4 regions of the Citrobacter sp. RHB25-C09 genome follow, and region 4 is predicted to be linked to each of the others. Evidence: predicted binding sites of a transcription regulator. Region 4 holds the regulator's gene; each other region holds the start of a gene.

Region 1 (7,336 bases), 260 kb from region 4:
TCGAGGGAACGACCAGCACAGAATGGTTACCGGCCCGGTGAGCATCCCCTTCACCGGTTTGTCAGTCAGGGATTGCGCATATTTCGCCCATTCCACGGTGATCGGCTCCGGACGGCTTACGTCACCGATAACCACCGGCGGCTTCACGCAGCGGGAACCGTAGCTCTGCACCCAGCCGTTCTGGGTAAAGACAAACCCGTCCAGATGTTCACCAAAGTATTCCACCATGTCGTTACGCTCAGCTTCGCCGTGAACCAATACATCCAGCCCTAAGCGCTCCTGCTCAACAATCGCCTGTTTGATGTGTTCAGCGATACCGGTACGGTAGTTGCCCGCATCCAGGTTGCCCTTTTTGAAGTCCAGACGCAGGCCGCGAATCTCGGTGGTTTGCGGGAAAGAGCCTATCGTCGTCGTCGGCCATGCAGGCAGGTTGAAGCGCGCACGCTGCGCCTCAGCACGTACCTCATAGGCGCTCTGGCGCTGGCTGTCCTGTGCCGTAATAGCCGCCAGACGTTTTTCAACCGCTGCGTTATGTACGCGGGTTGAGTGACGACGGGCCTGAATCGGCGCGCTCCATTGGGTAATCGCCGTTGTGTCGCCACTGTTCAGCGCATCGCGCAGCAGTGCCAGCTCTTCACATTTTTGTAAGGCAAAAGCGAACCAGCTCTTCACTTCTGCATCCAGGCGGGTTTCAACACTCAAATCAATGGGGCTGTGCAGAAGGGAACAGGACGACGCCACCCACAGAGCACGTTTTCCGACGATGTCTTTAATTTGGGTATATTTTTCCGTCAGATCGGCGCGCCAGACGTTACGTCCATTCACCAGACCGGCAGACAACAGCCAGTCAGCAGGCAGACGCTGGTGCAATTCCGCCACGTCGTCTTTACCGTGGACCAGGTCAACATGCAGACCCTGCACTGGCAAAGCGGTGATGGTGTTGAGGTTCGGCGTCACGCCTTCGAAGTAAGTGGTCAATAACAGTTTCACCTGACCGGCAAGCGCGTCATAAGCCACCTTAAAGGCGTTAAGCCATTCCTGCGGGAGTTCCAGTACCAGTGCAGGTTCATCAATTTGCACCCACTCAACGCCGCGTTTCGCCAGTTCAGCCAGCACCTGCTGATATACCGGCAGGATGTCGTTCAGCAGACTCAGGCGTTCGAACTGTTCGCCTTTTACTTTGCCCAGCCACAAGTATGTCACCGGCCCTAGCAGCACGGGTTTGATCTTATGGCCCAGGGCCAGCGCTTCGTCCACTTCATCCAGCAATTGAGTCCAGGTCAGTTTGAACTGCTGCCCCTTAACGAACTCCGGCACCATGTAGTGATAGTTAGTGTTAAACCACTTGGTCATTTCTGCCGCCGCCGCCGGCTCTCCGGTTGGCGCACGGCCACGACCAATGCGAAACAACGTATCGAGATCGACCGTGCCCTCATTGTTCTGATGACGAGCCGGCACATTACCTAACAGCAGACTGGTGGTCAGAACATGATCGTACCAGGCGAAATCCCCCACCGGCAGCAGGTCAATGCCCGCTTGTTTCTGCTGATCCCAGTGGCGTGCGCGCAGTTCACGCCCCACCGCCAGCAGTTCTTCACGTGTGGCGTTACCCGCCCAGTAGCTTTCTTGCGCTTTTTTCAGCTCGCGACGCAGGCCAACGCGAGGGAAACCGAGGGTGTGATTAATAATTGTCATATTTTCTTCCTCTAATTATTGGTAAATCCTTTGGATTTTGAATTTAGGGAAGGCGGCAAGTTTGCTCATCCTCGGGCGCTTACAAGTCGTAAGTGTCCGGGGTGAGTAAACGCAGCCAACGCATCATAAATTTAAAAGATGAAGGATTTTAGCCGTCTGGATGTTTACACATCCATAATTGACAGTTACTGTATATTCCTCAAGCGCAATTTGTTCATGCCGAAGTGAAGGACTTTCATGATCGAGATTAAACACCTGAAAACGCTCCAGGCGTTGCGGAATACCGGGTCGCTCGCCGCCGCTGCGGCGACATTGCATCAGACCCAATCCGCCCTGTCTCACCAGTTCAGCGATCTGGAACAGCGCCTTGGCTTTCGGTTATTTATTCGTAAAAGCCAACCGCTGCGCTTTACGCCACAGGGGGAGATCCTGTTACAACTGGCAGGCCAGGTGCTGCCACAGATTAGTCGTGCGCTACAGGCCTGTAACGAACCACAGCAAACGCGCCTGCGCATCGCCATTGAGTGCCATAGCTGTATTCAGTGGCTAACGCCAGCGCTGGAAAACTTCCGCGCTAAGTGGCCACAGGTGGAGATGGATTTTAAATCCGGCGTGACCTTTGATCCGCAACCAGCCCTGCAACAGGACGAACTGGATCTGGTAATGACGTCCGATATTCTTCCGCGCAGTGGGCTGCATTATTCGCCGATGTTTGATTTCGAGGTACGCCTGGTGCTGGCACCCGAACATCCGCTGGTGAGCAAAACCCAGATTGTGCCAGAAGATTTAGCCAGCGAAACGCTGCTGATTTACCCGGTGCAGCGCAGTCGACTGGATGTATGGCGACATTTCCTCCAGCCCGCCGGGATCAGTCCGTCGCTGAAAAGTGTGGACAATACTCTGCTGCTGATTCAGATGGTGGCGGCTAACATGGGCATCGCTGCGCTTCCGCACTGGGTAGTTGAAAGTTTTGAGCGCCAGGGCCTGGTCGTGACCAAAACCCTGGGCGAGGGATTATGGAGCCGTCTGTACGCCGCCGTGCGCGACGGCGAGCAGCGCCAGCCGGTGACGGAAGCGTTTATTCGCTCGGCACGCAATCACGCCTGCGATCACCTGCCGTTTGTGCGGAGCGCGGAGCGACCCAGCGCCGATGCACCCACAGCGAGGCCAGTATTACAATCGCGCCTGTAATGAAACTCGGCCAGTGAGGCTGCTGATGCCAGATCGCCAGGTTAACCAGCAGTCCTGCTGGTACATGCATGTTATTCATAATGCCTAGTGTACCGGCATCCACCTGGGTGGCACCGTAGTTCCACATGAAGTAACCAATCCCTGATGCCGCCACGCCGAGGAACACCAGGATGCTCCACTGAAGGGTCGTTTCCGGCATTTTCTGCGCATTACCCAGCGAAAACCAGGCCAGTACCGCCACCACAAATGCCCCCAGGTAAAACCAGGCAAAGGCGTTATGCTGGGGCATGGGACGCGTTTCCATCAGGCGCTTATAGCCCACCATCCCAATGGCAAAGCTGATATTGGAAAGTTGTACCAGCAGCAGACCCGTCCAGAAATGATCGGTCACCTGATCATAGCGAATAATCCCCGCGCCAATCACCGCCAGCAGGGCGCTAAACGCATAGCCCCAGCGCAGGCGACGTTTGCTCATGACATCGTAGATCAGCGTGATATAAAGCGGCGTCAGGACGGTAAACAGCAGCAGTTCTGACACCGTCAGATAGAGATAAGCATGGAAACTCAGCATATACATGATGCCAAGCTGCATCGCGCCGACCAGCATGTACAACCCAAGGGTTTTCAGGCTATGTCCACGAGCACGCAGGAAGGGCAGAAACACCAGTGTCGCCAGTCCAACACGAACCAGCACGGCAAAATAGCTATCAACGTGCCCGGCAAGGTATTCGCCAAACAGGCTAAAGGAGAAGGCCCACAGAATCGTGGTAATAATGAGTAATGCCACAATGGATATCTCAGAGAACAAGGAGTATCCATTGTAGCGGAGAGTACAGTTGACGACTGATTAAATATTAACCATTCATCTTAGCGTAAATAGAGATCGCGCAGATAGTGCGGCACTGCGTCGTCGGCGTTGATGCCGATAACGTCCAGGTCAGGAAACCGATCCTTCAGGCGCTGGTGTGCGTTGCCCATGATGCAACCTTTACCCGCCATGGAGAGCATTTCAGCGTCGTTCATGCCGTCGCCGAACGCGATGCAATCCTTGAGGCTATAGCCCATGGCTTTCGCGACGGCTTCCAGTGCATGGCCTTTCGACACCCCGCCCGCCATGACTTCCAGGCAGGACAGCGTGGAGAAACTGACGTTCACGCGATCGCCCCAACGCGCATTAATCGCCTGCTCCAGCGGCAACAGCGTTTCATGAGATTCACAGGTGAAGAACACTTTGCTGACGCCTTCCGGCTCAAGTAATGCCGGTTCGAAGAGCGAATAGTTAAATACGGCTTCTTTAAAGAAACGCATCTCATCCGGACGATGGCGGTTCATAAACCATTCGTCATCACGATAGACGTTGGTCACGATCTCCGGGTGTGCATTCACCATCCCAAACAGGTCGCTGGCAATATCGCGATCCAGGTTGTGGGTAAACACCAGATTTCCGTCCATATCATGCACACGCGCCCCGTTGGAGGTGATCATGTATGACTTAATCTCCAGGTTATCGCGAATTTGTCCTACATCGACGTGGTGACGTCCGGTCGCAAACACGAAGTTAACACCACGAGCGGTCAACAGTTTCAGTGTCTCTTTCGCGTAAGGAGATAAGGTATGGTCGGGAGAAAGCAGTGTGCCATCTAAATCAGACGCAACAACCTGATACATATAAAAATCAACCTCTAAGCAAAGCGGTTTCCGCTGATGAGTTATGCTTGTCGAAAAAATCAACAATAGCGTTAAGCGCGACTGAGCGCATGGCGTCCTTTTCGAAAAGGATCTCATGGTACGCGCCTTTTATGACAAGCGGTTGGCCTCCTTCTACAGGATGGCCCGCCGCGGCGCGGAGTTCACAAAATCGATCGTGCATGCGGTTATCCACCACACGCTCTTCTTCTGCCTGAATTAACAGGGTGGGCGTGGCATCATCACCCGCGCCAGCTAAAACCTGCTCGGCTGCGAGAATACCCTCACGTACCCAATGGTAAGTCGGGCCACCGACTCGCAGTTGGGGTTCATCGGCATAAAAACGCAGATTACGCCGATACCGCTGCCGACTGTGGGTTAACAAATTCATGCCAAACGGCAGCGCTCGCCAGCGCCCGGTGCCAATGGCATAACCTTCCCGGATACGCTGATGCCCTTCGGCCCAGTCAAGAATATGGCGCACCATCCAGTCCGGCAGACGCATCACAATACCAAACATTGGCGCGCAGAGCGCAATGGCATCGCACTGATGCGGATGACGCTGCAGGAACAGTGTGGCGATCGCGCCGCCCATTGAATGCGCCAGAATGTAGCGCTTACGCCACGGTCCAGGCTGGACTTCCTGCTCCCAGAATGCGGTGAGATCATCAACATAGTCGTTGAAGTTGTCGACATGACCACGATGCGGATCCGATAACATGCGCCCGGACCGCCCCTGCCCTCGATGGTCAATAATGAGCACGTCAAAGCCCAGATGAAACAGGTCATACGCCAGCTCGGCGTACTTCACATAGCTTTCAATCCGACCAGGACAAATGACGACAACCCGATCGTTTTGCGCGGCGCGAAAACGAACGAAGCGCACCGGCACACTGCCCACGCCGGTAAATTCCGCCTCTTCCCGCTGACGCCAGAAATCGGTCAATGGCCCCATCGAAAACGCCGCAAACGCATTTTCTCTCGTTTCCCAGTCTTTTTGCTGCTGAAACATCAGGTATCCAGCCTCGTTTACCAGGTAAAATCGTTTTTTTGTCGTTGTCTGACACAACCGCATAACAGTAGCGTATTGTGGCATAAAAATAGACAACCAGGGAGTTTCTCATGTCCTTCGAATGATGGTTCGCCTACCTGCTGACAGCGATAATCTTAAGCCTTTCTCCGGGTTCAGGTGCCATTAACACCATGACTACCTCCATCAACCACGGATACCGGGGGGCGCTTGCTTCCATTGCCGGACTGCAAACGGGATTGGGAATTCATATCGTGCTGGTCGGCTTCGGTCTGGGAACGCTGTTTTCACGCTCAGTGCTCGCATTTGAAGTGCTGAAATGGGCCGGTGCCGCCTACCTGATTTGGCTTGGCATTCAGCAGTGGCGGGCGGCAGGCGCCATCGACCTGAATGCGGTGGCGAACACGCAGTCTCGTGGACGACTCTTTCAGCGGGCGGTCTTTGTTAACCTGACCAACCCAAAAAGCATTGTCTTTCTTGCGGCCCTGTTTCCCCAGTTTATTATGCCGAAAGAGCCGCTGCTCATGCAGTATCTCGTTCTCGGTGTCACCACTATTGTGGTCGATATCATCGTGATGATCGGGTACGCCACGCTGGCGCAGCGTATCGCGCTGTGGATAAAAGGGCCGAAGCAGATGAAAGCGTTGAACAAAGTGTTTGGTTCACTGTTTATGCTGGTGGGCGCGCTGCTGGCTTCGGCAAGGCATGCGTGATGTGAGTGCCGGAAGGCGGCTAACGCCTTATCCGGCCTACAGGTGGATGCAAACGTAGACCGGGCCTCCCGGCAAAGACACTTCAGGTAAATCAGCGCGAAATAATCAGGTGAATACCAAAACCGGCAAACAGCGCGCCGGCAAAGCCGTCGATCCACTTCGCCAGACGCTGGTAGCCACGCCGCATTTGCGGCAACGCGAACAGACTGGCCACCACGGTGAACCACGCGAAGGTTTCAATAACAATCAGCACGAAAATACCCCAGCGCGCAGCGGTGTCAACGTTATCCCCCACGAAAAGAGAAAACACCGAACCGAAATAGATAATCGCTTTCGGGTTTGCCAGATTCGTCAGCAGCCCTTTCAGGAAGCTTCGTCCGCTTTGTGCCAGCTCAACCTGTGGGACGGGCGCGGAAACAGCCTGTTTTTTTAATGCGCCGCGCAGCATCTGGTAACCCATCCAACACAGATACAGTCCACCACCCACCATAATAATGGTGTGCAGCCAGGCCATTTTTTCGATAATCAGATGCAGACCGAGCAGCGCGATCCCTGCCCAGACCATAACGCCGCAGGTAATACCCAACACGCCCATCATCGCTTCTTTGCGCGAGCGGCTGACGGCGGTTTGTGAAACGAAGAAGAAGTCCGGACCCGGACTTATCAGCGCCAAAATATGCACCGTCGCCACGGTAAGAAATAACATTAACATGATAGAAAGTACTCGCGGGGGAAACAGTTCAGTGAGTAACCATCCTGGCACTTTTTTGCCCGGCTGACTACTCTTCGTCGTCACCGTCGACATGCGCGCGAATCAGCGCCATAAACTCTTTGCCAAAGCGTTCCAGTTTCCGCATCCCGACACCGTTGACGCTGAGCATTTCGCTTGCCGAAACGGGCATCTGCTCCGCCATCTCAATAAGCGTTGCATCGTTAAAGACAACATACGGCGGGATGTTCTCTTCATCGGCAATGGCTTTACGCAGCTTACGCAATTTGGCAAACAGCTTGCGATCGTAAT
Region 2 (7,336 bases), 250 kb from region 4:
CAACACGATAGCGACCGGTACCTCAAACGAGACACCAAATGCCATAAACAGCGCCATCACGAAGCTCAGATAACTGGCAATGTCCGTCGATACCTGAACACCTTCCGGCGCGGTATTGGCAAGAAAACCAAACGCCAGCGGGAAGACGACGAAGTAGGCAAACGCCATACCGATATAAAACAATAATGAACTGGAAACCAGCAGCGGCACCACCAGGCGGCGTTCATGCTTATACAGCGCCGGCGCGATAAAAGCCCAGACCTGATAGAGGATCACTGGCGCTGACAGAATCAGCGACACCATAAAGGTCAGCTTGATAGGGGTAAAAAACGGCGATGCGACATCTGTCGCAATCATCGTAGCCCCCTGCGGCAGCTGTTTGATGAGCGGCGCAGAAACCAGGTGATAGATGTCATTGGCAAAATAGACCAATGCCAGAAAGATCACGATAACCGCAATGATGCAGTTAAGCAGACGTTTACGCAGCTCGATCAGATGCGTGATAAGCGGTTGAGTATCTTCTACAGCCATGTTTACGGTTTATCACTCGACGTAGGGGAAGTGCCTGCAACAGGCGCTGCGGATTTCGGTTGAGCATCCATCACGTTTACAGCAGGGGGATTATCTTCTGCCATCTTCGGTGTCTGTTCCGGCGCGCTGGCCTGAGCTTCAGCAGTGGCAGGCGTGACGCCCTCATGCTGTTCTTCGTTCCCTTTCACCACCGGATTATGGATGGTATGTGCTTCATCGCTGGCTTTTTCCGGATCATTCACACTGTATGAGCGCTTCATTGATTCGGCCGCCTGACGCAGTTCATCCATTGATGCTTTCAGTTCCGGCGTCAGGGTCTCCAGGCTCGCTTTTTCAACCTTTTTCAGGCTGTCCTGAAACTCCTGGAGTTTAAGTTCCTGGGTCAGTTCATTCTGTACGGTTGTTGCAAGGGAACGCAAGGCGCGCACCCAGCCGGCAATCGTTTTGACTGCCACCGGGAGTCGCTGTGGCCCCAGCACAACGAGGCCGATAATGAACACCAGTAACAGTTCGCTAAAACCGATATCAAACACGAATTACACCTGCTCTTTATCGTGACTTTTCGCGTCTTCTTTTTTAGCATCTGCCGGTTTTTCAGCGATAGACTTAGCGGTAAAGTCAGCATCCTGGCTGGTTTTATCCTGTTTAGTGTCTTCATCGCTCATCGCTTTTTTGAAGCCTTTGATGGATGCGCCGAGATCGGAACCGATGGAGCCGAGTTTTTTGGTGCCAAACAACAGTACAACGATGACGGCAATGATCACCAACTGCCAAATACTGATACCACCCATACATGTTCCTCGTGATAGATGATGATTAAATTAATTAGATCACATTATACTTTACGCGACCCATTCAGAGCGATGAAAAAATCAGCGAGTTTTGCGCCAACCGACAATCCAGGCGACCAGCCCACCCGCCATTAACCAGCCAGGCATGAAGCCCCACTCTGGTCGATTAATCAGCAAAAATGTCCCGCTCAACAGTAACGTCGCACCAATTCCAAATAAGTAACGGGATTGGCCCTGACGTACATGGTTAGCCTGAAGCTCGCGCGCAATCTTATCAACGCTGTGCTGTAAATATTTGCCCTGGCGCAAACTGTCGTATACCAATTCAGGTAGTTCTGGCATTTTTTCGACCCAGAACGGGGCTTTTTCTTTAAATGCCCGTACCAAAGCCGGAATACCGACCTGATCTTTAATCCACGACTCAAGGAAGGGCTTCGCCGTTTTCCACAGATCTAACTGCGGATAGAGCTGCCGCCCCACACCTTCAACATACAGTAAGGTTTTCTGCAGGAGTACCAGTTGCGGTTGCACTTCCATGTTAAAGCGACGTGCAGTGTTGAACAGATTTAACAGCACGTGACCAAATGAAATTTCCGCCAACGGTTTTTCGAAGATAGGCTCACAGACGGTGCGAATGGCAAACTCAAACTCTTCCACGTTGGTATCCGGTGGCACCCAACCGGAATCGACGTGCAGTTCAGCAACTTTGCGATAATCGCGATTAAAGAAAGCGATGAAGTTTTCCGCCAGATAACGTTTGTCTTCTTTATTGAGGGAACCGACGATGCCGCAATCAATGCCGATGTATTTCGGGTTATCCGGATGTTCATAGCTGACAAAGATATTTCCCGGATGCATGTCAGCATGGAAGAAGCTGTCGCGGAATACTTGGGTGAAGAAAACCTGTACCCCACGCTCTGCCAACAGTTGCATGTTGGTGCCGTTCTTCTCAAGCGCCGCCACATCGGAAACAGGGATACCGTAAATGCGCTCCATCACCATCATATTCTCACTGCAATAGTCAGAATAGACCTCTGGGATGTAGAGCATGGGGCTGTCTTCAAAGTTTCGACGCAGTTGAATGGCGTTGGCCGACTCGCGCAGCAGATTCAGTTCATCTATGAGCGTCTTTTCATATTCCCGCACCACTTCCGTTGGTCGCAGACGGCGGCCATCCGGCAATAAGCGCGGCACCCAACGGGCGAGGCGATAGATCAGTTTCAGATCCGCTTTAATCACCGGCAGAATGTCCGGGCGAATCACTTTGATGACGACTTCTTTGCCAGTGGTTTTCAGCCTGGCCGTGTGAACCTGGGCAATCGATGCGGACGCCAGGGGCTGGATGTCAAAATCATCAAACCAGGCCTCAACGGGAAGTCCCCCCATTGCGGCTTCAATCTGTTCTTTTGCCTTTGCGCCATCGAATGGCGCGACTTTGTCCTGTAAAAGCGCAAGCTGATCGGCAATCTGCGGCGGAAAAAGGTCGCGACGAGTGGAGAGCATTTGACCAAACTTGATCCACACCGGCCCCAGCTCTTGCAGTGCCAGTCTCAGCCGCTCACCAAGCAGTTTTTCTTTATGCCGGTTCGGCATCCAGAACAGGCTGTAACGCCATAACCTCAGCGGCAGTGTGATCCGCATTTTGGGAATGAGCTCATCAAGTCCGTAGCTTAAAAAGGTGCGAATGATGAAATATAGGCGCCGTACTTCACCTGGCGTCATTGAGCCTCCAGTTTTTCCAGTCGCTTGCTCAGCGCATCAACAGCGCGTTCCACTGCCGCCGTTTCTTCCGCAAACCAGGCGACCTCAAGCGGTCCCGGAGCCATTCGCCACTCTTCAGTTATCGCTTCAGCGACGTAACGCTGCTGACGCTGGATCCCGTGACGAAGAAATTTGGCTCCGCCGCGCAGGACTTTGCCGATCCCCTCTGCGGCGATATCGCCAGTATAAGGGGCCAACAGTTCGGCGGGGTCGAATTCCGCCAGGTCAGCAAGCGCCACGAAATTCTGTACTACCTGTATGTCGCCCACCACTTCCAGTTCGCCACTGCGAATTAACGCAGCGAGCTGCTGGCGGTCACGCAATTTTGGCAGCACGCTGGCATGGGTAATGACGGTACAATCCGCCTCGTCCGCCCACTCGCCCAGTACGTCAACCTGACGCTCGCTGAATACCAGAATTAAAGAGGTCGAAAAGCCTTTTAGCTCCACACGTAGCACTTTGCCCAGCAGACGCGCACGCGCGGTTTTCAACGCGGGCGAGCGATACAGAAAAGTATTGAGCAGACTTTCCATTCCTGCGGTCACTAAGGGTTTAAAAGGCATCCCCGCTCTCCTGTCAGAACTTATAGCCGCGATGTAGCGCAACCACACCCGCAGTCAGGTTGTAATAGTCGACGCTTTCGAATCCGGCGTCCTGCATCATGGCTTTAAGGGTGTCCTGATCCGGATGCATACGGATGGATTCAGCCAGATAGCGATAGCTGTCGGCATCATTAGCGACCATCGAACCAATACGCGGCAGGATATGGAAAGAGTATGCGTCGTAGGCTTTGCTCAGCGGCTCAATAATTGGCTTAGAAAACTCAAGCACCAGCAGACGACCACCTGGCTTCAGTACGCGGAACATCGAACGCAGGGCTTTGTCTTTGTCCGTGACGTTACGCAGACCGAAGGAAATAGTGATGCAGTCAAAGGTGTTATCCGGGAAGGGCAGCGCTTCGGCATTCGCCTGGACGTATTCAACGTTGCCGATGACGCCAATATTGCGCAGCTTTTCACGGCCCATTTTGAGCATCGAGTCGTTAATGTCGGCCAGGACCACTTTGCCCGTTTCCCCCACCATGCGGGAGAATTTCGCCGTCAGGTCACCTGTACCACCGGCCAAATCAAGCACTGTCTGACCACGACGCACGCCGCTACAGTCAATGGTGAAGCGCTTCCACAAACGATGTATCCCGAAGGACATCAGATCATTCATGACATCATATTTTGATGCCACTGAATGAAAAACGTGGGCCACCATGTCCGCTTTTTGCTCTTTAGCAACGGTCTGAAAACCAAAGTGCGTCGTTTCTTGTGAATTATCCACCATCTCAGTGCCTGCTCATCAAAAAATTGTTCAAGAAGTGTAACAGATTGGGGCGCAATGCCCTACCCTTCTGCCCGGTCCGCTAACTCCAGACGACTTAAAGTGATTGCTGCTTTATCTCGTCATCGTCGGGATAAGGCGTGTCATCCGCTTCTTCAGCGACCGATCGCAAACGATACTCTTCATCTTGCGATGTGGCGTGTTCCGCCAGTTCCGGATTAATCTCGCGTTTTATTTCTACGCCCAACCCGCGAAATGCTTCCGCCTGCGCCAGCACATTACCGCGCCCTGAAGAGAGTTTTTTCATTGCCTGACGATAGTTATCCTGCGCTTTGTCCAGGCTCTGTCCAATGGAGGACATATCGTCAACAAACAGTCGCAGCTTGTCGTAAAGCTTACTGGCACGATCGGCAATCTGCTGCGCATTGCGGCTTTGATGTTCGTAACGCCAGAGGTTAGCAATAGTACGCAACGCTACAAGCAGCGTCGTTGGGCTGACCAGCATTATATTATTTTTGAGCGCTTCGGTAATCAGTTCGGGTTGCCTGTCCAGCGCTAACAGAAATGCAGGCTCCACGGGAACGAACATCAGCACATAATCCAGCGTGCGTAAGCCCGGAAGCTGCTGATAATCCTTACGCCCCAATAAGCGAATGTGGTTACGCACCGACGCAATATGTTCCTGAAGCGCACTTTCACGGGTGTAATCATCTTCGGCATTAAAGTAACGTTCGTAGGCCACCAGCGTCATTTTGGCGTCGATCACCACATCTTTGCCCTGCGGCAACCGCACAATCACATCGGGCTGCATCCGCGAACGAACGTCATTTTCGAGGCTCACCTGCGTTTCGTATTCGTAACCTTCGCGCAGACCAGAAGCTTCCAGAACGCGAGTCAGCACCACCTCGCCCCAGTTGCCCTGGGTTTTGTTATCCCCTTTCAGCGCACGCGTCAGGTTAACGGCCTCCTGCGCCATTTGCGCATTAAGCTGTTGGAGATTGCGGATTTCGTGCGCCAGGGTATGACGCTCGCGCGCTTCCTGACCAAAGCTCTCCTGCACCTGGCGACGAAAGCCGTCTAACTGTTCACGTAGCGGCGTCAGCAAACCATTAAGGCTCTGCCGGTTTTGCTCATCAACCCGGCGATTACTTTGTTCAAATATCCGGTTAGCCAAGTTTTCAAATTGTTCGCTGAGGCGCTGCTCGCTGTTTATCATCTGGCGTATTTTCTCTTCCGCATGCTGCTGCGTTGCTTCCATCCGCGTTGTGACTTCACGCAGATCGGCTTCAAGGGAGGAGTTAATGCTGCGCAGATTGCGCAATTCGTTATTGAGCATTTCACACTCATCGCGCCAGTGGTCACTTTGAGCAAGCTGTTGTTTTGTCGCGCTTAATGCCGCCACCATCTCTTCGCGCTCGGCGAATTGTTCGGCTTTTTGTTGCGCATGCTGATAGCTGGCAATCAGCCAGCCAAGCGCAATGCCCACCAGTGCAATCACCGCATAAATGACGATTGAGATATCCAAAATGCCTCCCGACGCTACAACTCACCCGCACAACATAGAATTGTGCTGTATAAACGTCCAGTTTTAAAGGAATTTCCTGCGAGGCGCTACGCAAAAAATAAAGGCCGAACGTATCGGCCTTTTATCTCAGAGAGGAGGACTAGATCAGACGACGTGCCGCTTCCACCACGATTTTCACCGCATGGCTTTCGGTTTGCTTCATCGTTTCGGCGTTAGGGATCTCTTGTTGGGTACGATTAACGATAACGCCCGCAACCATCCCTGCGCGCAGACCCTGGCTTGCACACATGGTCAGCAGGGTGGCAGATTCCATTTCATAGTTCATTACGCCCATGGCCTGCCACTCTTCCATCGAACCTTTGAAACGGCTTACCACACGACCAGAGTAGGTATCGTAGCGCTCCTGGCCTGGGTAGAAGGTATCTGAAGAAGCGGTGACGCCAATATGCGTCGTCGCGCCAACGGATTTAGCGGCTTCAACCAGCGCTGTTGTACATTCGAAATCAGCTACCGCCGGGAATTCCATCGGAGCAAAATGCAGGCTCGCGCCATCCAGACGAACAGACGCTGTAGTAACCAAAACATCACCCACATTGATATGTGGCTGAATCGCCCCGGTAGTACCGATGCGCAGGAAGGTGCGAATGCCTAACTGCGCCAGTTCTTCAACCGCAATAGATGTTGACGGACCACCAATCCCGGTCGAGCAGACAATAATGGCCTTACCATCCAGTTCTGCACGCCAGGTCGTGAATTCGCGATGTGATGCCAGCTTAACCGGCTTATCCATCAGCGCGGCGATTTTTTCAACACGCTCCGGATCGCCAGGGACGATAGCCAGCGTAGCCCCTTGTAAATCGTTTTTAGTGAGGCCGAGATGAAAAACATCAGACTTAGACATATACAACTCCTCTGTGATTCGGTTTTTGTCAGAAGAAGCAAAGCGGTACTTTACCGAAGGTACTGAGATGTTTTCGTGACACTCATCACCATGACGATATTCGATTGCATTAATTTACCTTGAGATAGTGATTTAGATCACAATAAAGACCCGTCACTTTCTTTTTCTGCTTAACAATCGAACTGTCCAGGGCAGTGTGGTTTGATAAAGGCTGTCTATAGTTAACGTTGCGCTATTTTTTAAGGGTACGGAGAATACCATGACACTAACACAACAAACTGGCTTTGCACCTGCGGCCTCTCCCCTTGCCTCAACAACGGTTAATACCCCGGATGATACGATTGTCGCCGGCATGACGTCGATCCCTTCCCAGGGTGATGATATGCCAGCGTATCACGCCCGACCAAAGCAGAGCGATGGCCCGCTGCCAGTGGTCATTGTAGTGCAAGAAATTTTTGGCGTGCATGAACATATCCGCGATATTTGCCGTCGCCTGGC
Region 3 (7,336 bases), 1.9 Mb from region 4:
ACGTCCCGGCGGCGTGGTGGCTTTTACCACGCTGGCACAGGGATCGTTGCCGGAGCTTCATCAGGCCTGGCGAGCCGTGGATGACCGGGTTCACGCCAATCGCTTTTTGCCTCATCAAACGCTGCGTGAGGCGATGCGCGGCTGGCGAGGCCATCATCAACTTTTCACCCTGACGCTGGCATTTGATGACGCCCTGAGCGCTATGCGTTCACTAAAAGGGATCGGCGCGACGCATCTGCACGAAGGTCGCGAACAGCGCGTGCTGACCCGCTCACAGCTTCAGCAATTGCAGTTGGCCTGGCCGCAGGCGCAGGGGAAATATCCATTGACCTATCATCTTTTCGCAGGAGTGATTAACTGTGACTGAACGTTATTTTGTCACCGGTACCGACACTGAAGTCGGAAAAACGATCGCCAGTTGTGCGCTGCTTCAGGCGGCGGGAATGCTGGGCTACCGAACGGCGGGCTACAAGCCGGTTGCCTCGGGTAGTGAAATGACGGCACTGGGGTTGCGTAACAGCGATGCGCTCGCGCTCCAGCGTAACAGCAGCCTGGCGCTGGAGTATCAGACGGTAAACCCTTATACCTTCGCAGAACCCACGTCGCCGCATATTATCAGCGCTGACGAGGGCATCAGGATTCAGAGCACTGTGATGTCGGCGGGCTTGCGGGAGCTGGAAACGCAGGCGGATTGGGTACTGGTGGAAGGGGCGGGAGGCTGGTTTACACCGCTTACCGATGACTTCACCTTCGCTGACTGGGTACAGACGGAACAGTTACCGGTGATTCTGGTGGTGGGGGTGAAGCTGGGCTGTATCAATCATGCAATGTTAACGGCGCAGGCGGTGCAGCAGGCAGGGCTTCAGCTTGCGGGTTGGGTGGCCAACGATGTCACTGAGCCGGGAAAACGGCATCAGGAATATATGGCCACGCTAACGAGGGTAATTCCCGCGCCGTTGTTGGGGGAAATTCCCTGGCTTTCGACTGACGCAGAAAACGCCAAAACAGGACATTATCTGGATCTTAATAATTTAAGGAGGAACTAAAAAGATGAAATTGCGAGCAAGATCTCGCCGCGTTTGAGCGTTTCTTAAGCGGTTAAAAATCAAAATATCGACATATTTTTTTTTATAAGCGTTCTGCCGCTTCGTTGGGCAAAATTGCCAGGCGGCAGGCCATCGGGGCTGGAAGCAGTTATCCACTATTCCTGTGGATAACCTTGTGCATTAGGGCTAGAAAACCCTGAGCAAGCGAGAGATTACGCGGCCTGCGGTGGAATTGGTGTTAAAGGCGTCTTTATAAAATAAGTCTTCAAAAACAAACCATTAAATAAAAGCAATGGCTATGTAAGTCCGCTGATTAAAAGTCATAAAACTTTCATAACACGTCTTGACAATGTTGCCGAAGAGATTGGTCTGGGGATAACCGTTGTCGCTGGTGAATTATCTTGCCAGCGGTGAAATTTTGGACTGCAATGGTGTGATTCAGAGAGGCGTAACAGAAATATTCCGCCGTGTTACTGTTTTTTCATCCAGTATATTTTACTGGCAAAATTATCCTCTGAGAGTAAAATTACACTCCTGCCCGCCCATTCCTTCAGGTAGCTGCATATGAGTAAACCGTTCAAACTGAATTCCGCATTTAAACCTTCTGGCGATCAGCCCGAGGCAATTCGCCGTCTGGAAGAAGGACTGGAGGATGGTCTGGCGCATCAAACGCTTCTGGGTGTGACGGGCTCCGGTAAAACGTTCACCATTGCGAACGTGATTGCAGATCTGCAACGCCCGACGATGGTGTTGGCCCCCAACAAAACGCTGGCGGCGCAGCTTTACGGCGAAATGAAGGAGTTTTTTCCGGATAACGCCGTCGAGTATTTTGTCTCTTACTACGACTACTACCAGCCGGAAGCCTACGTTCCCAGTTCGGACACGTTCATAGAAAAAGATGCCTCGGTGAACGAACACATAGAGCAGATGCGTCTGTCAGCGACCAAAGCGCTGCTGGAGCGTCGCGACGTGGTGGTCGTGGCCTCGGTTTCGGCGATCTACGGTCTGGGCGACCCGGATTTATACCTGAAGATGATGTTGCACCTGACGGTGGGCATGATTATTGACCAGCGCGCGATCCTGCGCCGGCTGGCGGAACTGCAATATACCCGTAACGATCAGGCCTTCCAGCGCGGGACCTTCCGCGTGCGTGGCGAGGTGATCGATGTCTTCCCGGCGGAATCTGACGATATTGCCTTACGCATTGAGTTGTTTGACGAGGAGGTTGAGCGCCTGTCGCTATTTGACCCGCTTACCGGGCAGCTTGAGGCGTCGATTTCACGCTACACCATCTACCCTAAGACCCACTATGTCACGCCGCGTGAGCGCATTGTGCAGGCGATGGAAGAGATCAAAGTGGAGTTGGCCGAACGGCGTAAGGTGCTGCTGGCGAATGATAAGCTGCTGGAAGAACAGCGCTTAAGCCAGCGTACCCAGTTTGATCTGGAGATGATGAACGAACTTGGTTACTGCTCAGGTATCGAAAACTATTCGCGCTATCTGTCAGGACGTGGGCCGGGCGAGCCACCGCCGACGCTGTTTGACTATCTGCCCGCCGACGGACTACTGGTTGTGGACGAGTCCCACGTCACGATCCCGCAAATCGGCGGGATGTATCGGGGTGACCGGGCACGTAAAGAGACGCTGGTGGAATACGGCTTCCGTCTGCCGTCGGCGCTGGATAACCGTCCGCTGAAATTTGAAGAATTTGAAGCGCTGGCACCGCAGACGATCTTTGTCTCTGCAACGCCAGGTAACTATGAGCTGGAGAAATCCGGCGGTGATGTTGTTGATCAGGTGGTGCGTCCAACGGGGCTATTGGATCCGCTGATCGAAGTGCGTCCGGTAGCGACCCAGGTGGACGATCTGCTTTCTGAGATCCGCATGCGCGCGGCGATTAACGAGCGTGTTCTGGTGACGACGTTGACGAAGCGTATGGCGGAAGATCTGACCGAGTACCTGGAAGAGCACGGCGAGCGGGTGCGTTATTTGCACTCGGACATCGACACTGTCGAACGTATGGAGATCATTCGCGACCTGCGTCTGGGCGAGTTCGATGTGCTAGTGGGTATCAACCTGTTGCGAGAAGGGCTCGATATGCCGGAGGTGTCGCTGGTGGCGATTCTTGATGCCGACAAAGAAGGCTTCCTGCGTTCCGAACGTTCGTTGATTCAGACCATCGGTCGTGCGGCGCGTAACATCAACGGGAAGGCGATTCTATACGGTGACAAAATCACCGCGTCGATGGCGAAAGCCATTAACGAAACGGAACGTCGTCGTGAGAAGCAGCAGCAGTACAACGAAGAGCACGGTATTACGCCGCAGGGCCTGAATAAAAAAGTGGTCGATATTCTGGCGCTGGGGCAGAACATCGCCAAGACCAAAGCGAAGGGCAGAGGCAAGTCCCGTTCGGTGGTGGAAGCCGATGCCGTAGAACTGGATATGTCGCCAAAAGCGTTGCAGCAGAAAATTCACGAACTGGAAGGGCAGATGATGCAACATGCGCAGAACCTGGAGTTCGAAGAAGCCGCGCTGGTTCGCGACCAGTTGCATCAGTTACGCGAGCTGTTTATCGCGGCGTCGTAAAAACGCATTGCCGGATGGCGGGGTAACCCCCCTTATCCGGCCTACATCTGGCACGTAGGCCGGATAAGGCGAAGCCGCCATCCGGCAACGATAAAAAACTTACCCCAGCGCCTGTACCGCTTTTTCCAGCGCGCTGTGCAGCAGATGACGGTCATGGCGATAGGGGATATCGCTGGCCTCCAGGACCTCCTGAATCACAATTCTGTCCCTGACGGCTGAAACATCGACCTTCGGCCCAACCACCACGGCATCTATCACTTTTTTACCGACGTACTGCTCCATGATTGCCAGCTTATCCACGAGCGTCAGGCTGGCGGCGGGTAAGCTCAGTTCGCGCCCCAGATTGCCGATGTACACCATGGGCGCAGGAGTGCGACGCAGCGCCTGCGCTAAATCATCCAGCAGCAGGATGGGCATCAGGCTGGTATAGAAACTACCCGGTCCAATAATAATCAGATCCGCTTCGCTGATGGCCTGCACTGCTTCGCGCGTCGTCGGTACCTTTGGCGAAAGCATCAACTCCTGAGGCGGGGTCGCTAACTGGTCGATATTAACCTCGCCATAAACCTCATGCCCCTGTTCGTCGATAGCCATCAGGTCAACCGGCAGCTCAGACATGGGAATTAAGTGCGCATCCACCTTTAAAAGATTGCGAATTAAATTTATCGCCTCCAGAGGGCGTACACTCAGGTGATCGAGCGCCTTTAACATCAAATTTCCAAGGTTATGTCCTGAAAGTTCGCCGTTACCGCCAAAACGATACTCAAACATCGCAGAGGCGACGCTGGGTTCGGTAATTAACTGGTTCAGACAGTTGCGCATATCACCCCAGGCGATACCGCCCTCAGAACGGCGAATACGGCCTGTGGAACCGCCGTTGTCCGTAGTGGTTACAATACCGGTCAAACGGGAACCCAGTGAGGAAAGAGAGGAGAGAACGCGTCCTAATCCATGCCCTCCGCCGAGGGCGACAACACGATCTAAATCGGCTAGCGTACGATTGCGCATAAAAATTCCTGAAGTCAGATTTACCGCGCTACAGTAGCGCAAACAGGGGCTTTCCAGCAATTCACCCGCGCGTTATCCGCACTTTTCATATCCAGTCTCTACTCCTTTAGAGCAAGGCGTGCTTTACACCCTAATGATATATATCAATGCAAAAGCGTGATTTTTGCTTATTCTGTAATGAAATAGCACGATCATGACGCTATGTATATGTTTATATAGCGTTTGTATAACGGTCGTGTGAATGGCAAAACTGGACTGAACGCGCTAGTATCGGCGTAACCACATAAACACTCTAGCCTCTGCATCTAAGTCGAATGATATGGTGCTTTGGCCGTGACAAGGCAGATGCGTTGTCACCAGGGCGCAGGAAGAAATGACTTCGCCTCCCGTATTTGGAAAGGTGTACATGGCCTCACAACTGACTGACGCTTTTGCGCGTAAGTTTTATTACTTGCGCTTGTCGATTACCGACGTGTGTAACTTCCGTTGCACCTACTGCCTGCCCGACGGCTACAAGCCCGGCGGTGTAACCAATAATGGTTTTCTTACCGTCGATGAAATTCGCCGGGTGACGCGTGCTTTCGCCAGTCTGGGCACTGAAAAAGTGCGCCTGACCGGGGGCGAACCTTCCTTGCGTCGTGACTTTACCGACATCATTGCCGCCGTGCGCGAAAACGACGCTATTCGCCAGCTTGCCGTCACCACAAACGGGTATCGACTGGCGCGTGATGCCGCCAACTGGCGCGATGCCGGCCTCACCGGGATCAACGTCAGCGTAGATAGCCTTGATGCTCGCCAGTTTCATGCCATTACCGGGCAGGATAAATTCCGTCAGGTCATGGCCGGTATTGACGCCGCGTTTGAGGCCGGGTTTGAGAAAGTCAAAGTGAATACCGTGCTGATGCGCGATGTGAACCATCACCAGCTCGATACCTTCCTGGAGTGGATCCAGGCGCGTCCCATCCAGTTGCGTTTCATTGAACTAATGGAAACGGGCGAGGGCAGCGACCTCTTTCGTAAACATCATATCTCCGGCCAGGTTCTGCGTGATGAACTGCTGCGTCGCGGCTGGATCCACCAGCTACGCCAGCGCAGCGACGGCCCGGCGCAGGTCTTTTGCCACCCCGACTACGCGGGCGAAATTGGCCTGATCATGCCGTATGAAAAAGATTTCTGCGCCACCTGTAACCGTCTGCGCGTCTCCTCCGTGGGTAAACTGCACCTCTGCCTGTTCGGTGAGGGGGGCATTAGCCTGCGCGATCTGCTGGAAGACGATGGGCAACAGGCCGCGCTGCAAGAGCGCATTGCCGTTGCGCTGCGCGAGAAAAAGCAGACCCATTTTCTGCATCAGAACAATACTGGTATTACGCAAAACTTATCTTACATTGGCGGCTGATCGCTAAAAGGAGTTTTCCATGAGTCAGGTAAGCGCTGAATTTATCCCGACCCGCATTGCTATTCTTACGATATCTAACCGTCGCGGTGAAGAGGACGATACCTCCGGTCATTTTCTGCGTGACGCCGCGCAGGAGGCGGGGCACGAGGTTGTCGATAAAGCGATAGTGAAAGAGAACCGTTATGCCATTCGTGCGCTGGTGTCGGCGTGGATCGCCAGCGAGAACGTACAGGTGGTCCTGATCACCGGCGGCACCGGGCTTACCGAAGGCGACCAGGCGCCGGAAGCGCTGCTGCCGCTGTTTGACCGCGAAGTTGAAGGTTTTGGCGAAGTGTTCCGCATGCTGTCGTTTGAAGAGATCGGCACCGCAACATTGCAGTCGCGCGCAGTGGCTGGTGTGGCCAATAAAACGCTGATTTTCGCCATGCCGGGTTCCACTAAAGCCTGCCGTACCGCCTGGGACAACATCATTGCCCCGCAGCTTGATGCCCGCACGCGCCCGTGTAATTTTCACCCACATTTGAAGAAATAAGTATGTCGCAACTGACCCACATTAACGCCGCTGGCGAAGCGCATATGGTAGATGTTTCTGCCAAAGCGGAAACCGTTCGTGAAGCGCGCGCCGAAGCCTTTGTCACCATGCACAGCGAAACGTTGGCGATGATTATTGACGGCAGCCACCATAAGGGCGACGTGTTCGCTACCGCGCGCATTGCCGGAATTCAGGCGGCAAAACGCACCTGGGAGCTGATCCCGCTGTGCCATCCGCTGCTGCTGAGTAAGGTGGAAGTGCAGCTTCAGGCCGAGCCTGAGCATAGTCGCGTGCGTATTGAATCGCTGTGCCGACTCACCGGCAAAACCGGCGTAGAGATGGAAGCGTTGACGGCCGCATCCGTTGCCGCGTTGACCATCTACGACATGTGTAAAGCGGTGCAAAAGGATATGGTGATTGGCCCGGTACGCCTGCTGGCGAAAAGCGGCGGTAAGTCCGGAGATTTTAAGGCGGATTCCGATGATTAAGGTTTTATTTTTCGCTCAGGTTCGCGAACTGGTCGGTACCGATACGCTGGACGTCGCGCCAGACTTTCCGACGGTTGAGGCGCTGCGGGAACATCTGGCGGCACAGGGTAATCGTTGGGCGCTGGCGCTTGAGGACGGCAAACTGCTTGCCGCCGTCAACCAGACGCTGGTCAGCCTCGATCATCCGCTGGCGGCGGGTGATGAAGTTGCCTTCTTTCCTCCCGTCACCGGAGGCTGAGATGAGTGAAAGCAAAATTGTGGTAGGAACCGCACCGTTTAG
Region 4 (7,336 bases):
AAGCTGATAGACACGCGGATAGTCAAGCGGTGGGATCTCGCGGTTTTCTTTCGGGCTTAAGCCAGAAAGCCATGCCTTACGGGCATGAATGATAAACATCTCGCATTCGCCGTGACCGGAAACCGTATTGATGAAATCACACAAAAATTCGTAACTGTCCTGGTCGTCAATGCCAATGCGCGTCTTCACCGTCACGGGAATCGACACCACATCACGCATCGCCTTCACGCAGTCAGCGACCAGTTGTGCATTCCCCATAAGACAGGCGCCAAACATACCGTTCTGCACGCGATCGGACGGGCATCCCACGTTGAGGTTGATCTCGTCATAACCGCGTTCTTCCGCCAGTTTTGCACAGTGCGCCAATGCAGAGGGGTCGCTCCCGCCTAATTGCAGGGCAAGCGGATGTTCTTCATCGCTGTACGCCAGGTAATCGCCTTTGCCATGAATGATTGCGCCTGTTGTCACCATCTCGGTGTAGAGCAGCGTCTGGCGAGACAGCAGGCGCAAAAAGTAGCGGCAGTGCCTGTCGGTCCAGTCGAGCATCGGCGCGATGGAGAAACGGTGTGCAGGGAAGGCTGTTTGTAATTCAGGTGACATGGCGATTTTTTGAGCATCAGGTGAATTGGGGGCGCTACTATAGCATAAAGGTAAACCGGAGACGTAACCGTCTCCGGTGCCTCATCAGAAGGTCATACTGAGCTGCGCACCTGCGCCCCACGTTTCGTCTTCGCCGTACAGACCCATCAGGTCCACATGGACGCGGTTGAAGGGCGCAAACCCAACACCACCGGTAAAGACGTTGCTGTCGTTCGCCTTGACGTCAGCACGGTAACCTGCGCGGACCGCCAGCCAGTTCAGCGGGCGAACTTCGGCACCGACACCGACGTACTGGGAGTTATCTTCGCTCTTAAAGCCTTTGGTTTCCGTTAAATCGCCATCTGCCGTGAGCGTTACCAGGTCGTTATGCCAGGCGACGCCTGCGGTGACCAGCGGGCGGATCTGATAAGTATCTTTATAATCGCGCGTTTCACCGGTTAAACCGTGGGTGATGTAAATCGATTTGGTATCGATATCACGCGAGATAAGGTTTTGCCCACTCACGCCCACCGTCCAGTTTTCGCCAAAATCCGCCGCAATCCCGGCGTCTACGTTAAAACCGGTGTCATCGTTACGATAGCGGCTACTGTTCCAGTCACTGCTGTCGTAGTTATAGATGGAAGTCGTGTAATTATAGAGCCAGGTTTTTTGCAGCTTCGGCGTCACGCCAATCGACAGCGGCACATCGCCAACCTCAAACTGCCGCGCCACTGCAACACCATAGTCCGAAACGATCGCCGCGCGCCCGGAGGCCGTAGAATTCAGGTGTTTAGTGATTTCATCCGACCCCTGCAACGCCGCCCGGCCCGCTTCAACCAGCGCATAGGCATCGCTTCCTTCAATTCTGCGCAGATAATCGATATCCCCTTGATCAATGGACGAGCTTACGCGACCGTGCGCATAGCCTTTCGCAACAAACGCCACGGATAACACATCGTTGGGAATGCTGACCGCAAGTCCGGCCCCCGCGTTGGCATGTGCCGTTTTACCCTTCAGGTATTCCAGTTCGTCGGCCAGATCGCGCGCCGCCCCCTGGAACTGGTTCAAAACACCGCCGGGGTTAAGCAGAATGTCACCAGGGGTCAGATTATCAACAACATCATCGTAGTAATCGATTTTGTCACTGATATCGTCAATTTCATCCTGGAGATTATCCTTGTCGGTAATTTGCGCACCAACCGCGGGAAGGATGACGGTAATGCTGTCCTCGGGCTTCGCTTTTGCCAGCAAAGCCGGGTTGATGAGGACACCACTACCATAATGTGCTGAAGCTACGCCCGTTCCGCCCATCGCGTCGTTGCGCGCTTCCGCCCAGGTATTCGCCGCGTTCGCCTGTTGCGACACTAAGAACGAAACCGCGACTGCCACCACCGAAAAGTTAAAATTTTTATTCACAGTAGACCCGTTTTTATTTGCAGGTGAAGAAACACCTCTGCCAGTATCAACGCAGCAGAGAAGAACTTTTGCTGTGAAAAAAACACTAAAAACCGCGCTATTCGCCCCATGCTGAAGACAACTGAAGCGTTCTCTTTTTGTGATGTACCTCAATATGTATAGAAGACTTTGTAAGGTCCGCAAAGATTAGCAGGCGATATATCGTCTGAAATGGCGACTCTGGCTGGATCTCGGCGTTTCCTGCATAACATGATAAAGTGAGGGTTTATCACCCTACGCAAACCAAGGTGCCCCATGGAAAAGCCCACAACGCAAGAACTGTTAGCGCAAGCTGAAAAATTGTGCGCGCAACGCAATGTGCGACTGACTCCACAGCGCCTTGAAGTTTTACGCCTGATGAGCCTGCAGGAAGGCGCGATTAGCGCTTACGATCTGCTCGATCTTCTGCGTGAATCAGAGCCCCAGGCTAAGCCGCCAACGGTCTATCGCGCACTGGATTTTCTGCTTGAACAAGGTTTTGTGCATAAGGTGGAATCCACCAACAGCTATGTCATGTGCTATCTGTTCGATCAGCCAACCCATACCTCTGCGATGTTTATCTGTGACCGTTGCGGTGGGGTAAAGGAAGAGTGTGCGGAAGGGGTGGAAGATATCATGCATACGCTGGCCGCGAAGATGGGGTTCGCCCTTCGTCACAATGTGATTGAAGCGCATGGCCTCTGTTCTGCGTGTGTTGAAGTCGAAGCTTGCCGTCACCCTGGCGAGTGTCAGCACGATCATTCCATTCTGGTGAAAAAGAAATCTCGTTAAATAAGTGGGCGGCACCCTTGCGCCGCCCTGTGCAAACAATTGCGAATTCATTTCTGGATCCGCAGGCAAACGTAGTGGTTACCAGCGGTAGTCGTTACGGGTTTCCCAGTCACCGACCTCTTTTTCCGCCTGATCCTTCTGATAACCGTAGCGTTCCTGGATTTTACCTACCAGTTGGTCACGTTTACCTTCAATGACCGTCATATCATCATCGGTCAGTTTGCCCCATTGCTCTTTCACTTTACCTTTGAATTGTTTCCAGTTACCACCGGCTTCATCTTTATTCATCATAAAGTCCTCTTCGTTAGGCTGTGAATAGCGAGAGTAAACCGCCCAGCTTCGCTATTTTTTCTGCTGAACGTAATGATAAGTGTAGTCAGGAATCTCGGCTTAAAATCATTATTCGGAATTTTTAACCGTTACGTTGCCGAAAACCAGGTTCCGTTACGCCAGTGTCGACGCCAGATATAGGCTAAAGAGAGCCCGCGTAGCGCCAGAAAAACGGCTAACGCCAGCCACAAACCGTGGTTCCCGAGCAGAGGAAGTGCCAGTAAAGTTAACGCAAAACCACTGGCCGCGACCGCCATGCTGTTACGCATTTCTGCTGCGCGTGTCGCACCAATAAACATGCCGTCGAGCAGATAGCACCAGACGCCCACTAACGGCAGGATCACCTGCCAGATCAGGTAGCGATCGGCCAATATTTGAATCTCAGTCAGCGACGTCAGAAGAGCAATAATCTGTTCACCTGCGAGCAGATAGACCAGCGAAAACAGCAGTGCGACGACACCTGCCTGGCGACAGGCGGCGCGCCAGACATCCAGCAACTGGCTGCCGTCCCGTGCGCCATAGGCTTGCCCGGAATGCGCCTCTACGGCGTAGGCGAAGCCGTCCAGCGCGTAGGCGGTGAAGGTCAGCAGCGTCATCAGCACCGCGTTGACAGCGATAATATCGCTCCCCAGTCTGGCACCCAGTACGGTGATCGCGCCAAAGCAGAGTTGCAGCAGCAGCGAACGCAACATAATGTCGCGATTGAGCGCTAACAGACGCCGAAAATGGCCGCGCCAGGCCTGCTTTAACATAGCCGCGGTTATGCCGCGCAAATGAAGTACCTTTCGCACCATCAGCAGCCCAATCACTAACGTGGAGTATTCCGCAATGACCGTCGCCAGCGCAGCGCCCTGCACGTTCATGTGCAGACCCATCACCAGCCATAAATCGAGAACAATGTTCAGGATATTGCCGACAATCAACAGGATAACCGGCGCGCGAGCATACTGAACGCCCAGCAGCCAGCCGAGCAGAACCAGATTCGCCAGCGACGCCGGCGCACTTAACCAGCGAATCGCCAGGAAGCGTCTTGCCTGTTCCAGCACCGCTTCGCTGCCGCCAACAATATGCAGCGCCAGATCGATTATCGGGGTGCGTAAAAGCGCAATTAATGCCCCCACCCCCAGCGCAAGGATGAGCGGTTGTACCAGCGCACGCGCCAGTGCCTGTGGGTTCTTCGCACCAAACGCCTGTGCCGTTAGCCCAGTTGTGCTCATGCGTAAAAAGAGCAACAGCATAAACAGAAAGCTAGTGGCTGTTGCACCCACAGCCACACCACCCAGATAAACCGGGCTATCCAGGTGACCAATCACCGCAGTATCCACCAGTCCCAGCAGAGGAACCGTGATATTGGAGAAGATCATGGGTAAGGCGAGACGCCAGAGGGCTTTATCAGCAGGAGCAAAGAACGGCATGAGGAGAAGCCTGAGCAGGAGTGTTTAGGTTTTGAACGCATTTCGTAAGCCCGGTAAGCACAGCGCCACCGGGCTCGGTGTCGGATGTTGGCACAAACGCCTTATCCGAGTGTGAGGTATTACAGCCACTCACCGTTGCGGATCACGCCAACGGCTAAACCTTCGATGGTAAAGCTCTGCTCACGAAGATCCACGACGATAGGCTTAAATTCGCTGTTTTCTGGCAACAGTTCGACTTTATTGCCCTGTTTTTTCAGACGTTTTACCGTCACTTCGTCGTCGATACGGGCGACAACGACCTGACCATTACGCACATCCTGGGTTTTATGCACGGCCAGCAGATCGCCGTCCATAATACCAATGTCTTTCATTGACATGCCGCTAACGCGCAGCAGAAAATCGGCATTGGGTTTAAACAGAGAAGGATCGACCTGATAATGGCCTTCGATGTGCTGCTGCGCCAGCAGGGGTTCCCCCGCCGCAACGCGACCGACAAGCGGTAACCCTTCCTCTTCTTCATGCAGCAAACGAATGCCGCGAGAAGCGCCGGATACAATCTCAATGACACCTTTACGCGCCAGCGCCTTCAGATGTTCTTCAGCCGCGTTTGGGGAACGGAACCCCAAACGCTGCGCGATTTCCGCACGCGTCGGTGGCATGCCTGTCTGGCTGATGTGATCCCGAATGAGATCAAACACCTCTTGTTGCCTGGCCGTTAACGCTTTCATTCCGCCCCCTGGGTGTATATACAGTTATGCTGTGAGTATATACAGCTAAAGGCGATTTTGGAACCACAAACTGCACATTAAACAGGAGATTTATAGCGTTATGGAATCGCGCTCGTAAAAATCCTTAACGAAAATTCGACCATAGCAGGATACCCCAGGTTATCAGCGCTATGATGATAGAGAGCAGCACCGCTGCCGACCCCATATCTTTCGCGCGACCAGAGAGTTCATGATAGTCGGAGCCGATACGGTCAACGACCGCTTCAATGGCGCTGTTAAGAATTTCAACAACCATCACCAGCATGACGGAGCCGATCAACAGAACGCGCGTTATGGCATCCACATCCAGCCAGCAGGCGACGATCACGGCAACCAGGACCGCGAGACTTTCCTGACGGAATGCGGCCTCGTTAATCCATGCGGCGCGAAAACCTTTCCAGGAATAGCCAGCAGCTTTGATAATTCGGGTGAATCCAGTGGTATTATTGGCCATCAAAAGAACCTTTTTGCATTATTGGCGTCAATGTCATTGTCCTGTTAACTCAAATGTTTTGAGTTAATGCAACGCGGCGCGAAGTATGACGGGATACAACAGAAATTCACATGACTTTCTGATATCCTTGCAGCGCATTTGCACTATTAACCAGAGGCTTTACATCGTTTATGTCCGGCTGGCCACGAATTTACTATAAAATCCTGAATTTACCATTAAGCGTGCTGGTAAAAAGCAAGTCTATTCCGGCAGATCCTGCCCCGGAGTTAGGGCTCGATACCTCTCGTCCCATTATGTACGTTTTACCGTACAACTCCAAAGCGGACTTGTTGACACTGCGCGCTCAGTGTTTGGCGCACGACCTCCCCGACCCATTAGAACCGCTGGAGATCGACGGCACTCAGCTGCCGCGCTATGTGTTCATTCACGGCGGACCGCGTGTCTTTACCTATTACACGCCGAAAGAAGAGTCCATTAAGCTGTTCCATAACTATCTCGACCTGCACCGCAGCAATCCGAGTCTGGATGTGCAAATGGTGCCAGTATCGGTGATGTTTGGCCGCGCGCCCGGGCGTGAAAAAGGGGAAGTGAACCCGCCTTTACGCATGCTCAACGGCATTCAAAAATTCTTTGCCGTCTCCTGGCTGGGTCGCGACAGCTTTGTGCGCTTCTCACCTTCCGTCTCGCTGCGCCGTATGGCTGACGAGCACGGCACCGATAAAATTATTGCTCAAAAACTGGCTCGCGTGGCGCGAATGCACTTCGCCCGTCAGCGTCTGGCCGCCGTGGGGCCGCGTTTGCCTGCGCGTCAGGATCTGTTTAATAAACTGCTAGCTTCGAAGGCGATTGCCCGCGCGGTCGAAGACGAAGCGCGCAGTAAGAAAATCTCCCACGAAAAAGCGCAGCAGAACGCGATCGCGCTGATGGAAGAAATTGCCGCCAACTTCTCTTACGAGATGATTCGCCTGACCGACCGTATTCTGGGCTTTACCTGGAACCGGCTGTATCAGGGGATTAACGTCCACAACGCCGAGCGCGTTCGCCAGCTGGCGCATGACGGGCACGAGATTGTCTATGTGCCGTGTCACCGCAGCCATATGGACTATCTGCTGCTCTCCTACGTCCTGTATCACCAGGGTCTGGTTCCCCCGCACATTGCAGCCGGGATTAACCTGAACTTCTGGCCAGCCGGGCCGATCTTCCGCCGCCTGGGGGCGTTCTTTATTCGCCGTACCTTTAAGGGCAACAAGCTCTATTCCACCGTCTTCCGCGAGTATCTGGGCGAACTGTTCAGCCGTGGTTATTCGGTGGAATACTTCGTTGAGGGCGGACGCTCACGTACTGGCCGTCTGCTGGATCCGAAAACCGGTACCCTGTCGATGACCATCCAGGCCATGCTGCGCGGCGGCACCCGTCCGATCACGCTTGTGCCGATTTACATCGGCTATGAGCACGTCATGGAAGTGGGGACCTATGCGAAAGAGCTGCGTGGCGCGACCAAAGAGAAAGAAAGTCTGCCACAGATGCTGCGCGGCCTGAGCAAGCTGCGTAATCTGGGTCAGGGC

Evidence for each region. The regulator LexA, encoded in region 4, represses DNA repair genes until DNA is damaged. The targets are predictions, from matches to a motif close to TNCTGTATGTACATACAGNA.
Region 1: the regulator LexA is predicted to act here: its motif matches at 1,850-1,869, upstream of metR (HTH-type transcriptional regulator MetR).
Region 2: the regulator LexA is predicted to act here: its motif matches at 5,981-6,000, upstream of rmuC (DNA recombination protein RmuC).
Region 3: the regulator LexA is predicted to act here: its motif matches at 1,518-1,537, upstream of uvrB (excinuclease ABC subunit UvrB).

Annotation. Positions count from the first base shown of each region.
Region 1 is NZ_CP057483.1:4,259,490-4,266,825, forward strand. Features, by position in the region: gene metE (5-methyltetrahydropteroyltriglutamate--homocysteine S-methyltransferase) at 1-1,695, opposite strand, end outside; gene metR (HTH-type transcriptional regulator MetR) at 1,933-2,886, shown strand; gene HVY19_RS20105 (carboxylate/amino acid/amine transporter) at 2,774-3,673, opposite strand; gene yigL (sugar/pyridoxal phosphate phosphatase YigL) at 3,754-4,554, opposite strand; gene pldB (lysophospholipase L2) at 4,562-5,584, opposite strand; gene rhtB (homoserine/homoserine lactone efflux protein) at 5,722-6,315, shown strand; gene rhtC (threonine export protein RhtC) at 6,407-7,027, opposite strand; gene recQ (ATP-dependent DNA helicase RecQ) at 7,095-7,336, opposite strand, start outside.
Region 2 is NZ_CP057483.1:4,250,971-4,258,306, forward strand. Features, by position in the region: gene tatC (Sec-independent protein translocase subunit TatC) at 1-531, opposite strand, end outside; gene tatB (Sec-independent protein translocase protein TatB) at 534-1,064, opposite strand; gene tatA (Sec-independent protein translocase subunit TatA) at 1,068-1,322, opposite strand; gene ubiB (ubiquinone biosynthesis regulatory protein kinase UbiB) at 1,404-3,044, opposite strand; gene ubiJ (ubiquinone biosynthesis protein UbiJ) at 3,041-3,646, opposite strand; gene ubiE (bifunctional demethylmenaquinone methyltransferase/2-methoxy-6-polyprenyl-1,4-benzoquinol methylase UbiE) at 3,660-4,415, opposite strand; gene rmuC (DNA recombination protein RmuC) at 4,510-5,937, opposite strand; gene udp (uridine phosphorylase) at 6,077-6,838, opposite strand; gene HVY19_RS20090 (dienelactone hydrolase family protein) at 7,098-7,336, shown strand, end outside.
Region 3 is NZ_CP057483.1:1,502,730-1,510,065, forward strand. Features, by position in the region: gene bioC (malonyl-ACP O-methyltransferase BioC) at 1-367, shown strand, start outside; gene bioD (dethiobiotin synthase) at 360-1,046, shown strand; gene uvrB (excinuclease ABC subunit UvrB) at 1,611-3,632, shown strand; gene yvcK (uridine diphosphate-N-acetylglucosamine-binding protein YvcK) at 3,732-4,640, opposite strand; molybdenum cofactor riboswitch at 4,917-5,059, shown strand; gene moaA (GTP 3',8-cyclase MoaA) at 5,047-6,036, shown strand; gene moaB (molybdenum cofactor biosynthesis protein B) at 6,056-6,568, shown strand; gene moaC (cyclic pyranopterin monophosphate synthase MoaC) at 6,571-7,056, shown strand; gene moaD (molybdopterin synthase sulfur carrier subunit) at 7,049-7,294, shown strand; gene moaE (molybdopterin synthase catalytic subunit MoaE) at 7,296-7,336, shown strand, end outside.
Region 4 is NZ_CP057483.1:4,000,883-4,008,218, forward strand. Features, by position in the region: gene dusA (tRNA dihydrouridine(20/20a) synthase DusA) at 1-600, opposite strand, end outside; gene HVY19_RS18935 (conjugal transfer protein TraF) at 685-1,995, opposite strand; gene zur (zinc uptake transcriptional repressor Zur) at 2,290-2,805, shown strand; gene HVY19_RS18945 (CsbD family protein) at 2,884-3,093, opposite strand; gene dinF (MATE family efflux transporter DinF) at 3,225-4,550, opposite strand; gene lexA (transcriptional repressor LexA) at 4,670-5,278, opposite strand; gene HVY19_RS18960 (diacylglycerol kinase) at 5,403-5,771, opposite strand; gene plsB (glycerol-3-phosphate 1-O-acyltransferase PlsB) at 5,942-7,336, shown strand, end outside.